One region of the Photorhabdus sp. RM323S genome, then DNA from elsewhere that is predicted to be linked to it. Evidence: predicted binding sites of a transcription regulator. Region 1 holds the regulator's gene; each other region holds the start of a gene.
What was found. Region 1 encodes Fur, which represses iron uptake genes when iron is present. Its sites were predicted from a motif close to ATAATAATGAGAACNACTATCAA; they were not measured.

Region 1 (2,209 bases):
ATATAACTAAATGATTATTATATGGAGTAAAAATATGAAATCGGCCATATTGAATATTATTAGTCTTTGTATTGCTCTAGTATTGATTAACTTATCATCAATTAATGTTTTGCATCATGGTGAGAATAATATCCCTGATATAGTTCTTTGCATTCTGTCTTTTTGGGGGGCGAGATATGCGCTCTTAATTTCTATTAAGATTTATTCTGGATTGCAAGGCAATGCAAAATAATTTTCTTGTCATGATAATTGTGTTTTATATCCATTAAGATCTGCGTTCTTCCTTATAAACGCAGATCTTTTATGACCTTATTCACTCGAAAGCTGGGATCGCCTGCTCACACCAAACGTCAGTTTGTCAAAGCGCAGCATTTACCTGTATTGGAGGTTCTGGATGAACGAAACTGGGTACCTTTCGAACGCCATTATGCTTCAACAGGCAGGGCACTGTTCAATGATGGGACTCCTGCTTTATGGGGTCATGAAAGGCCACAGCTCGTTCAGAGCACTTGAACACTTGGCGCGTTTAGATTTAGGGTGTATTTTTGTCAGTCATGGCGTGGCACCTGATCACGCCAGAATACCAAATATGACTTTACTCTATATCGGTTCTGTTCAAGCAAGATTAGAGGACATATTTTCAGTGCCTAGCTGTCCTTCAAGCTACCGAAAGTATATTTAATTGGAAGGATCTTGTTGTAGCTTTAAACTTGTCATTTAGTTATCCCGTAGTCTCAAAACTACGACAATACGACCGATATCCCTCGAAGAAAAAGCAGGTTATGGTCTTGTCGAATTAGCCAGCAGGCTTGCTACGCAAATAGCTTACTGCCGCACGCATCATCCTCGGTCAGCCCAAGGTACAGGAGCCAGCGGTAAGCAACATTGACCTGGATTTCCTGTACCAGACGGTGTTTACTGGGCACCCCCAAATAAATAGCCCAGCAACATCATCAATCTGAAGGAACCCTGATGGGTTCCTTTCTATAGATAAAAAATTATTGGCTCAGGAATGAATTACTTCTCGTCATGTGCACTACTGTTTTCGCGACAATTACCTGCGGAGCAATGACCATATAAATAAAGACTGTGGTTTGAGAGTTTGATCCCATAACGTTCAGCGATATTCTTCTGGCGTTTTTCGATCTGTTTATCTCTGAATTCAATGACTTTACCGCAGTCCAGACAGATTAAATGGTCGTGGTGGTGCTGTTGAGTGAGTTCAAAAACCGATTTGCCACCTTCAAAATTATGACGGGTAACAATGCCGGCGTCATCAAACTGATTCAACACGCGGTAGACAGTAGCGAGGCCAATCTCTTCACCGTTATCAATCAGTTTTTTGTAGAGATCTTCCGCACTGACGTGGTGGTATTCAGGATCCTGTAACACTTCCAGTATTTTCAGTCGAGGAAGTGTAACTTTAAGCCCAGCATCTTTTAATGCCTTATTGTTGTCGGTCATGCGGATTCAGTCCTGTTACTCAGTAAAGTGAACTTAGCGATACTTCAAAAAGTACCAGTTAGTTATCAGATTATGATTATAGGCATGGCTAGTGAAAATGAAAACCACGTTAACCTTAACTATCATTACACATTTTGCCAGAATAATCATTTGTAAAACGCAGGAATAACCTTACTATTTATAATGTTTAGGTTATTTTTTTGCCATTCTTCATAATAAAAGAGCGGATATGAGCAGTGTGTTGACAAAAGCGATAGCTTTTGAACGCGACCCCATTGGGTGAGCAGAGCGAATGGCTCTTCACCTACCGCGTATTCACTATTGGTAAGAAATGGCCTGCACCAATATACGTCTATTGAGGTAAATTCCTATCCGGCAATAATTTCCGCCAAACTCATCTCTTCGTAGATCTGTTTAGTCCAGGAATTAACCCGTTCTTCGGTTAATTCTGGTTGGCGATCTTCATCAATAGCCAGCCCGATGAAATGGTTATCATCAGCCAGACCTTTTGATTCTTCAAAGTGATAACCCGCTGTTGGCCAGTGACCAACAATAATTGCTCCACGGGGTTCAATAATGTCACGGATAGTTCCCATCGCATCACAGAAATATTCCGCGTAATCTTCCTGATCGCCGCAACCGAAAAGAGCAACCAGCTTCCCGTCAAAATCGATCTCCTCCAGAGTAGGAAAGAAATCATCCCAGTCACACTGAGCTTCTCCGTAGTACCAGGTGGGGATGCCGA
Region 2 (2,209 bases), on a different contig from region 1:
TGAAGGGCTAACCAACGGCGTTGTTGAGTATTAAAATCGTTTGAGATTACACCAGAGAGTTGCTCAACTTCTTGTAACAAGCTGTCTGGGTAGCAAATCAATGATTGCGCCGAATTTTGTTTATGGCGGTCAATTGCTTGTTTCAGCTCATTGCGTCCGGTTGCGCGGGTTGAAATCATTGGAATGACCGGACAACCGAGTTGCTTCTCCAATTCAGCAATATTGATTTGAATATGCTGGCTTTTAGCGATATCCAACATATTCAGCGCAACAATGCATGGAATGCCTAATTCCAACAGTTGTAATGTCAGATAGAGATTTCGCTCAAGGTTAGAAGCGTCTACGACGTTAATCAGCATGTCAGCATCACCGCTCAGGATGTAGTGGCAGGCTATCTGCTCATCGAGTGATGTTTGTTCAGAAATTGTGGTTAGAGAGTAGGTTCCCGGCAGGTCAACCAGCTCAATTTTATGGTCCTCTGTGGTAAAACGGCCAACTTTGCGTTCTACCGTGACGCCTGCCCAGTTGCCTACACGTTGACGGGCACCGGTAAGTTGGTTAAATAACGTCGTTTTGCCGGCATTGGGATTGCCGATTAAGCCAATGGTCAGTGCTTTCATATTTTTGATGCCAAATTAGGAGTAACAGTTTTATTGCTTGCAATGGATTATGCGTTGCATTGGGCGTCGTCTAATGTGAGAAATTCCAGATCTTTTTTTCTCAGAATCAGGTTAACTCTGCGGGTCTCAATTTGTATCGGATCACCTAAAGGTGCTAAACGGACAACATGAAAAGAGGAACCGGGCAACATGCCTAATGACAGCAATTTCTGTCGGTAAGCTGGGCTGATCTTGGGAGAAAAGCCAATGATCTTGTAACTATGGTCTGGAAGAAATTGCATATAACCTTCCGGGATGTGTGATAAGTAAAAGAATCTTGAGAACTAAAGTCGTACTTATATTAGATAAAGTACGATTTTCATCCTATGCATGTTAATTGCAAATAAGAATAATAACCAACATTAATTTCAATATTAATCGCATTTTCAATCATTGGATGTTCAGTAAGTCACTCAAGTTGACAAGGATAAGTGGATTTGGATTTTGCCTGATGGCAGAGATGAGATATGCACTGCTAAAGCAGTGCATATTGTTTGCAATTATAAGATTATCAACGTTTTTTTCCGAATGCGGCGGCCAGTGCGTCACTCATGGCACTGTTTCCGGCTGGCGTTGAAGCGCGCGGAGTAGTACGGTTTTTGTCATTGCGTTCAGGGCGGCGGTCAGTTTGAGTATTACTACTGCGACGTGAGTGGGTTTCTCCCGGTTGTTCATCGAGCCGCATGGTTAGCGCGATACGCTTACGGTTCAGATCAACTTCCAGCACTTTGACTTTGACGATATCGCCTGCTTTTACCACGGTGTGAGGATCTTCTACAAAGCGATCGGACAGCGAAGAGATGTGCACTAGTCCATCTTGATGAACACCGATGTCGACAAATGCGCCAAAGTTAGTCACGTTAGTGACAGCACCTTCCAGCACCATTCCTGGTCGCAGATCATTCATCGTTTCCACACCGTCAGCGAACGTTGCGGTTTTAAACTCTGGACGTGGATCGCGGCCTGGTTTCTCCAGCTCTTTCAAAATATCGGTAACGGTTGGAACACCAAATTGTTCTGTGGTGAAATCCTGAGGCTTCAATCCTCGCAATGAGGAAGGATTGCCCATCAATTCCTGGAGTTTTTGTTCAGTGGCTGCCAGAATTTTCTCAACCACCGGGTAGGCTTCCGGGTGAACAGTCGAGGCATCCAGCGGGTTATCACCGTGATTGATACGCAGGAAGCCAGCGCACTGTTCAAACGCTTTTGGCCCAAGACGGCTGACTTTCAGTAATTGTGCGCGGTTATTGAAGCGGCCATTCTCATCGCGCCAGTTTATGATGTTCTGGGCAATCATACGGGTCAGCCCGGCAACTCGGGTTAATAGAAGAACAGATGCGGTATTCAGATCTACGCCGACGGCGTTTACACAATCCTCAACTACCGCGTCCAGTTTTTTGGCAAGCTGAGTCTGGCTGACATCATGTTGATATTGACCTACGCCGATAGATTTCGGATCGATTTTCACTAATTCAGCCAGTGGGTCTTGCAGGCGGCGGGCGATAGAGACTGCACCGCGCAGTGAAACGTCCAGGTGAGGAAATTCTTGT
Region 3 (2,209 bases), on a different contig from region 1:
GAAGGATCTCTGTGAGGTTCGCATCCGAAGCGGCCAAACGGAGGTTGCTGTTTTCATGGATTACGAACCCAGGTAAGAGCAACGGCGGGGAGCAATCCCCGCCATCGCTTGTTGTTGAACATGGCTCTCAAGCGCCCGATCACCAACTATTAATGGCTATCCCGTCATTTGATTCATATTTTTATAATATCATTGTGATGTGATTTGTTTATATACCTGATGAATTTAAATGTTGAATAGAATGGATATGGTGAATTATATTAAAGGGATTAATATAGGAATAGATAAAAGCTTCCTTTTATTCAAAACTATAAACACCGGCATATATCAATTAATGCTAAAACTCCAGTGGTTTTAATGTGTATTTAATTACACTTAAATATAAAGGGTGTCTGAGAGCCAAGTGGGCCCTTGTTATCCATGTGAATAAGAGTAACGTCACACAAATAACGATCAAACTCAATATTACGATTTTTTGCGGCTTCATAACCTTTTCCCCTTGCTTTTTATAATTAATTGAATTGATTAAATGGGAACTCTATTTGTATATATTACAATCATAATGGCAACGTCTATACTGCATCTCCGGTATATCTGAAAGCTCACATCAATAGTATTTATGATGAACCTTTTGTGCTTTTATTTTGTATCAAAAAGTACAAAGCAGCACAATTAATCAAACTAATAATGTATATATAAAACAAAGAATTAAAAATATATTTTCATACGTGATGAACATAAGTCGTTGTGTTTGGGTGAAATTTAATCTATTTAAGGTATATCCTCTTAAAACAAATGGTTGAAGTGATAAGGGTTATCATTACCATTATACGGTAAGGAGAATACTCCTATAACAGCGGCAAAAAATTGCTAAAGAAAAATATGAGGTCAACTATGACAAATAGTGTTGAAACCTTCTCTCTGAATGAAACCGCCTGGCAAGGGATCACCATCACAGGGAGAGCCGCAGCACAGATCTTGAAATTGATGCAGCAGAACCCACAAAGTAAAGGGTTATATCTGGGGGTTAAGCAGTCAGGATGTGCCGGCTTTGGCTACGTGTTTGAAATGGTTAACGATCCTGCGCCTGATGATTTATTGTATGAAAATGAAGGGGCATGTCTGTATGTTCCCCTGAAAGCCATGCCATTTATCGATGGAACTGAAGTTGATTTTGTTCGTGAAGGTTTAAATCAGATATTTAAATTCAATAATCCAAAAGCTCAACATGCCTGCGGGTGTGGTGAAAGCTTTGGTATATAAGCGTACCAATATATGTCTCAGAGCAATGTAGAAATCAGCGATGATGTGCAGACTTGGCTCAGCGATCATCGTTATAAAGAGGGTTTTTTCACTCAGGTAGCGACTGATGAGTTGGCTAAGGGGTTGAGTGAAGATGTTGTGCGGGCAATTTCCGCAAAACGTAATGAACCTGAATGGATGCTGGCGTTTCGGCTGGAGGCTTATCGCCATTGGTTGGGAATGGAAGAGCCGCACTGGTTGAAGGCGAATTATCCTCATCTTGATTACCAGAACTATAGCTATTATTCAGCACCTTCATGCGGAGCCTGTGATGATAGTTGCAACTCGCAATCCGGTGCTATGCAGGCAACGGGTACAGAGCAAACGAATAATTATTTGACGGCAGAGATTGAAGAAGCATTTGATAAGTTGGGTGTTCCTGTGCGGGAAGGTGAAGCTGTCGCGGTAGATGCTATTTTTGATTCAGTTTCTGTTTCAACAACCTATCGGGATAAATTAGCGAAAGAAGGCATTATTTTTTGCTCATTCAGCGAGGCAATACAGGAATACCCTGAGTTAGTCCGTCAATATCTCGGCAGTGTGGTTGCAAGTTACGATAACTTCTTTGCCGCGTTGAATGCCGCCGTCGCTTCTGATGGTACTTTTGTTTATGTGCCAAAAGGGGTTCGGTGCCCGATGGAACTCTCCACCTATTTTCGTATCAACGCAGCGAAAACCGGTCAATTTGAGCGCACCATTTTGATTGCTGATGAGGGCAGTTATGTCAGCTACATAGAGGGATGCTCTGCCCCTGTACGTGATAGCTATCAACTGCACGCCGCTGTTGTGGAAGTGATTATCCATAAAGATGCTGAGGTAAAATACTCCACGGTACAGAACTGGTTTTCAGGCGGTGACAGTGAGGGGGGGATCCTTAACTTTGTGACTAAAAGAGCATTGTGTGAAG
Region 4 (2,209 bases), on a different contig from region 1:
CCTAACATAGCATCCGAGTGACCAATAATATATTTGGTACCGGATTGAATTGAAATATCAATGCCGAACTCCAGTGCTTTAAACAGCACACCCGCCGCCCAGGTATTATCGATCATGATGACAATATCTGGATTGACTTGCCGTACCGCGCGGACAATCGCCGGAATATCCTGTACTTCCATGGTTATTGAGCCTGGAGATTCAAGAAACACCACTTTGGTATTGGGCTTAATCAGTTCAGCAATCTCCTCACCAATCATCGGATCGAAATAATCGGTAGTTATATTCATTCGTGACAATATCTTGTCACAAAAGCCTTGTGTCGGGTCGTAAGCTGAACCAGTCAACAGAATATGATCGCCGGCGGCGGCAAAAGAGAGAATGGCGTTGCTGATCGCGGCGGCACCAGAAGGATACAGCGTACAGCCTGCGCCCCCTTCCAGTTCAGCCATGGCTTCCTGAAAAGAGAAATGGGTCTGCGTGCCACGCCGGCCATAAAACAGTTCGCCATTGGCGCGGTTGTGTGTCGCCTGTCTTTTGGATGCGACAGAATCGAAAATCACAGATGATGTTCGCTGAATAATCGGATTGACGGCACCTTGCGTAAATTTACGGTTTCTGCCCGCATTGACCAGTGAAGTTTCCAGTTTTTTTTCTGTCATGATCCATTGCCATCTTAATTTCAAAATTTGAAATGGTGTAAAAAAAGAGAGTTAACACGTTAAAAGATTTAGTCCTTTTTGTACAAAAGGATTAAGCCAACTTGACGAAAATTCATCTGATTACCGGTGTGTGAGGTTTCTTTGACTTGATTTTGTGAAAGGGTGACACTTTTTTATTAAACAATAATGATAATTACTATCAAATCACTTAATGTTTGATATCATCAGCCTTCATTTTCATTCAATTTGGTGAAGATGAGTTAAGACTCAGCGTAAATAAGGTTAGTGAGATGACGAAAGGTAATTCACTGCTAAATAACAAGGTTTATAAGAAAGGGAGTAAAGGCCAACTGATGCGTAATTTGACTGCTTCAATTATCTTGGCGTTCGGGCTGGCAGGTTCAGCGTTGGCTGATACAACACCCGCATCTGCAACAGATAACAGCACCACGACCAAAACCGCACAGATTGCAGCACCTGCTGCGGCTACCTCAACCACTTCGGGTACAACGGCACCACCGGCAAATCAGGTTGCGCCACAAACTGCACCCGCAACAGACGCTACCCAAGTGACTCCGGTTGCCACTGATATTGCGGCCCCTAACGTTTCAGCCGATGAAACCAATCCTTCCAGTGGTTTTGCTACCGATTTGTCTATCTGGGGCATGTATAAGAACGCTGACGTTGTTGTTAAGACCGTGATGATTGGCTTGGTGATTGCTTCTGTTATTACCTGGGCGTTGTTCTTTTCAAAAGGTGTTGAATTGTGGGTTGCTGGTCGTCGTTTACGTAAAGAGCAACTGGCTTTGGCGGAAGTTAAGAGCCTTGATCAGGCTGCGGAAATTGCAGAAGGTTTCAGCAAACTCAGTATCAGCCGTTTACTGCTGAGTGAAGCACAGGCAGAACGCCAGTTATCTTCTGAGAGTATTGATCTGAATAGCACAAAAGAACGTGTTTCTTTCCGTCTGGAACGCTCAGTTGCGGCTATCAGCCGTCATATGGGGCGTGGTAACGGCTATTTGGCTACGATTGGTGCGATTTCTCCTTTCGTTGGTCTGTTTGGTACGGTGTGGGGGATCATGAACAGCTTTATCGGTATCGCACATTCACAGACAACTAACCTCGCTGTTGTGGCGCCGGGTATTGCGGAAGCATTGTTAGCGACAGCGCTTGGCTTGGTAGCGGCGATTCCGGCCGTTGTGATTTACAACATCTTTGCCCGTATGATCGCATCTTACCGTGGTCAGGTTGGTGATATGGCGGCACAGGCATTATTACTGCTTGGCCGTGATCTGGATTTGGCAAATAGCAAGACAAGGTGATTTATGGCAATGCGTCTTAATGAAGATTTGGACGATAGCGGCGAATTGCACGAAATCAACGTCACACCATTTATTGACGTGATGTTAGTGCTGCTGATTATCTTCATGGTAGCGGCACCACTGGCAACCGTTGATATTAAAGTGGACTTACCCGCGTCGTCGGTAAAACCGCAACCCCGTCCTGAAAAACCGGTATTCCTGACGGTTAAGGCTGATCGTCAGCTT

Region 2: the regulator Fur is predicted to act here: its motif matches at 1,003-1,025, upstream of feoA (ferrous iron transporter A).
Region 3: the regulator Fur is predicted to act here: its motif matches at 805-827, upstream of sufA (Fe-S cluster assembly scaffold SufA).
Region 4: the regulator Fur is predicted to act here: its motif matches at 843-865, upstream of exbB (tonB-system energizer ExbB).

The regions. Positions count from the first base shown of each region.
Region 1 is NZ_JBHFKZ010000045.1:2,382-4,590, forward strand. Features, by position in the region: gene ACGF7G_RS16555 (hypothetical protein) at 304-513, shown strand; partial or broken gene ACGF7G_RS16560 (transposase) at 846-954, opposite strand; gene fur (ferric iron uptake transcriptional regulator) at 1,018-1,464, opposite strand; gene fldA (flavodoxin FldA) at 1,833-2,209, opposite strand, start outside.
Region 2 is NZ_JBHFKZ010000007.1:46,172-48,380, forward strand. Features, by position in the region: gene feoB (Fe(2+) transporter permease subunit FeoB) at 1-620, opposite strand, end outside; gene feoA (ferrous iron transporter A) at 668-901, opposite strand; gene ACGF7G_RS05350 (Tex family protein) at 1,171-2,209, opposite strand, start outside.
Region 3 is NZ_JBHFKZ010000046.1:31,224-33,432, forward strand. Features, by position in the region: gene ACGF7G_RS16765 (Hok/Gef family protein) at 1-76, shown strand, start outside; gene ACGF7G_RS16770 (Hok/Gef family protein) at 338-487, opposite strand; gene sufA (Fe-S cluster assembly scaffold SufA) at 895-1,263, shown strand; gene sufB (Fe-S cluster assembly protein SufB) at 1,276-2,209, shown strand, end outside.
Region 4 is NZ_JBHFKZ010000005.1:117,070-119,278, forward strand. Features, by position in the region: gene metC (cystathionine beta-lyase) at 1-662, opposite strand, end outside; gene exbB (tonB-system energizer ExbB) at 1,016-1,984, shown strand; gene exbD (TonB system transport protein ExbD) at 1,988-2,209, shown strand, end outside.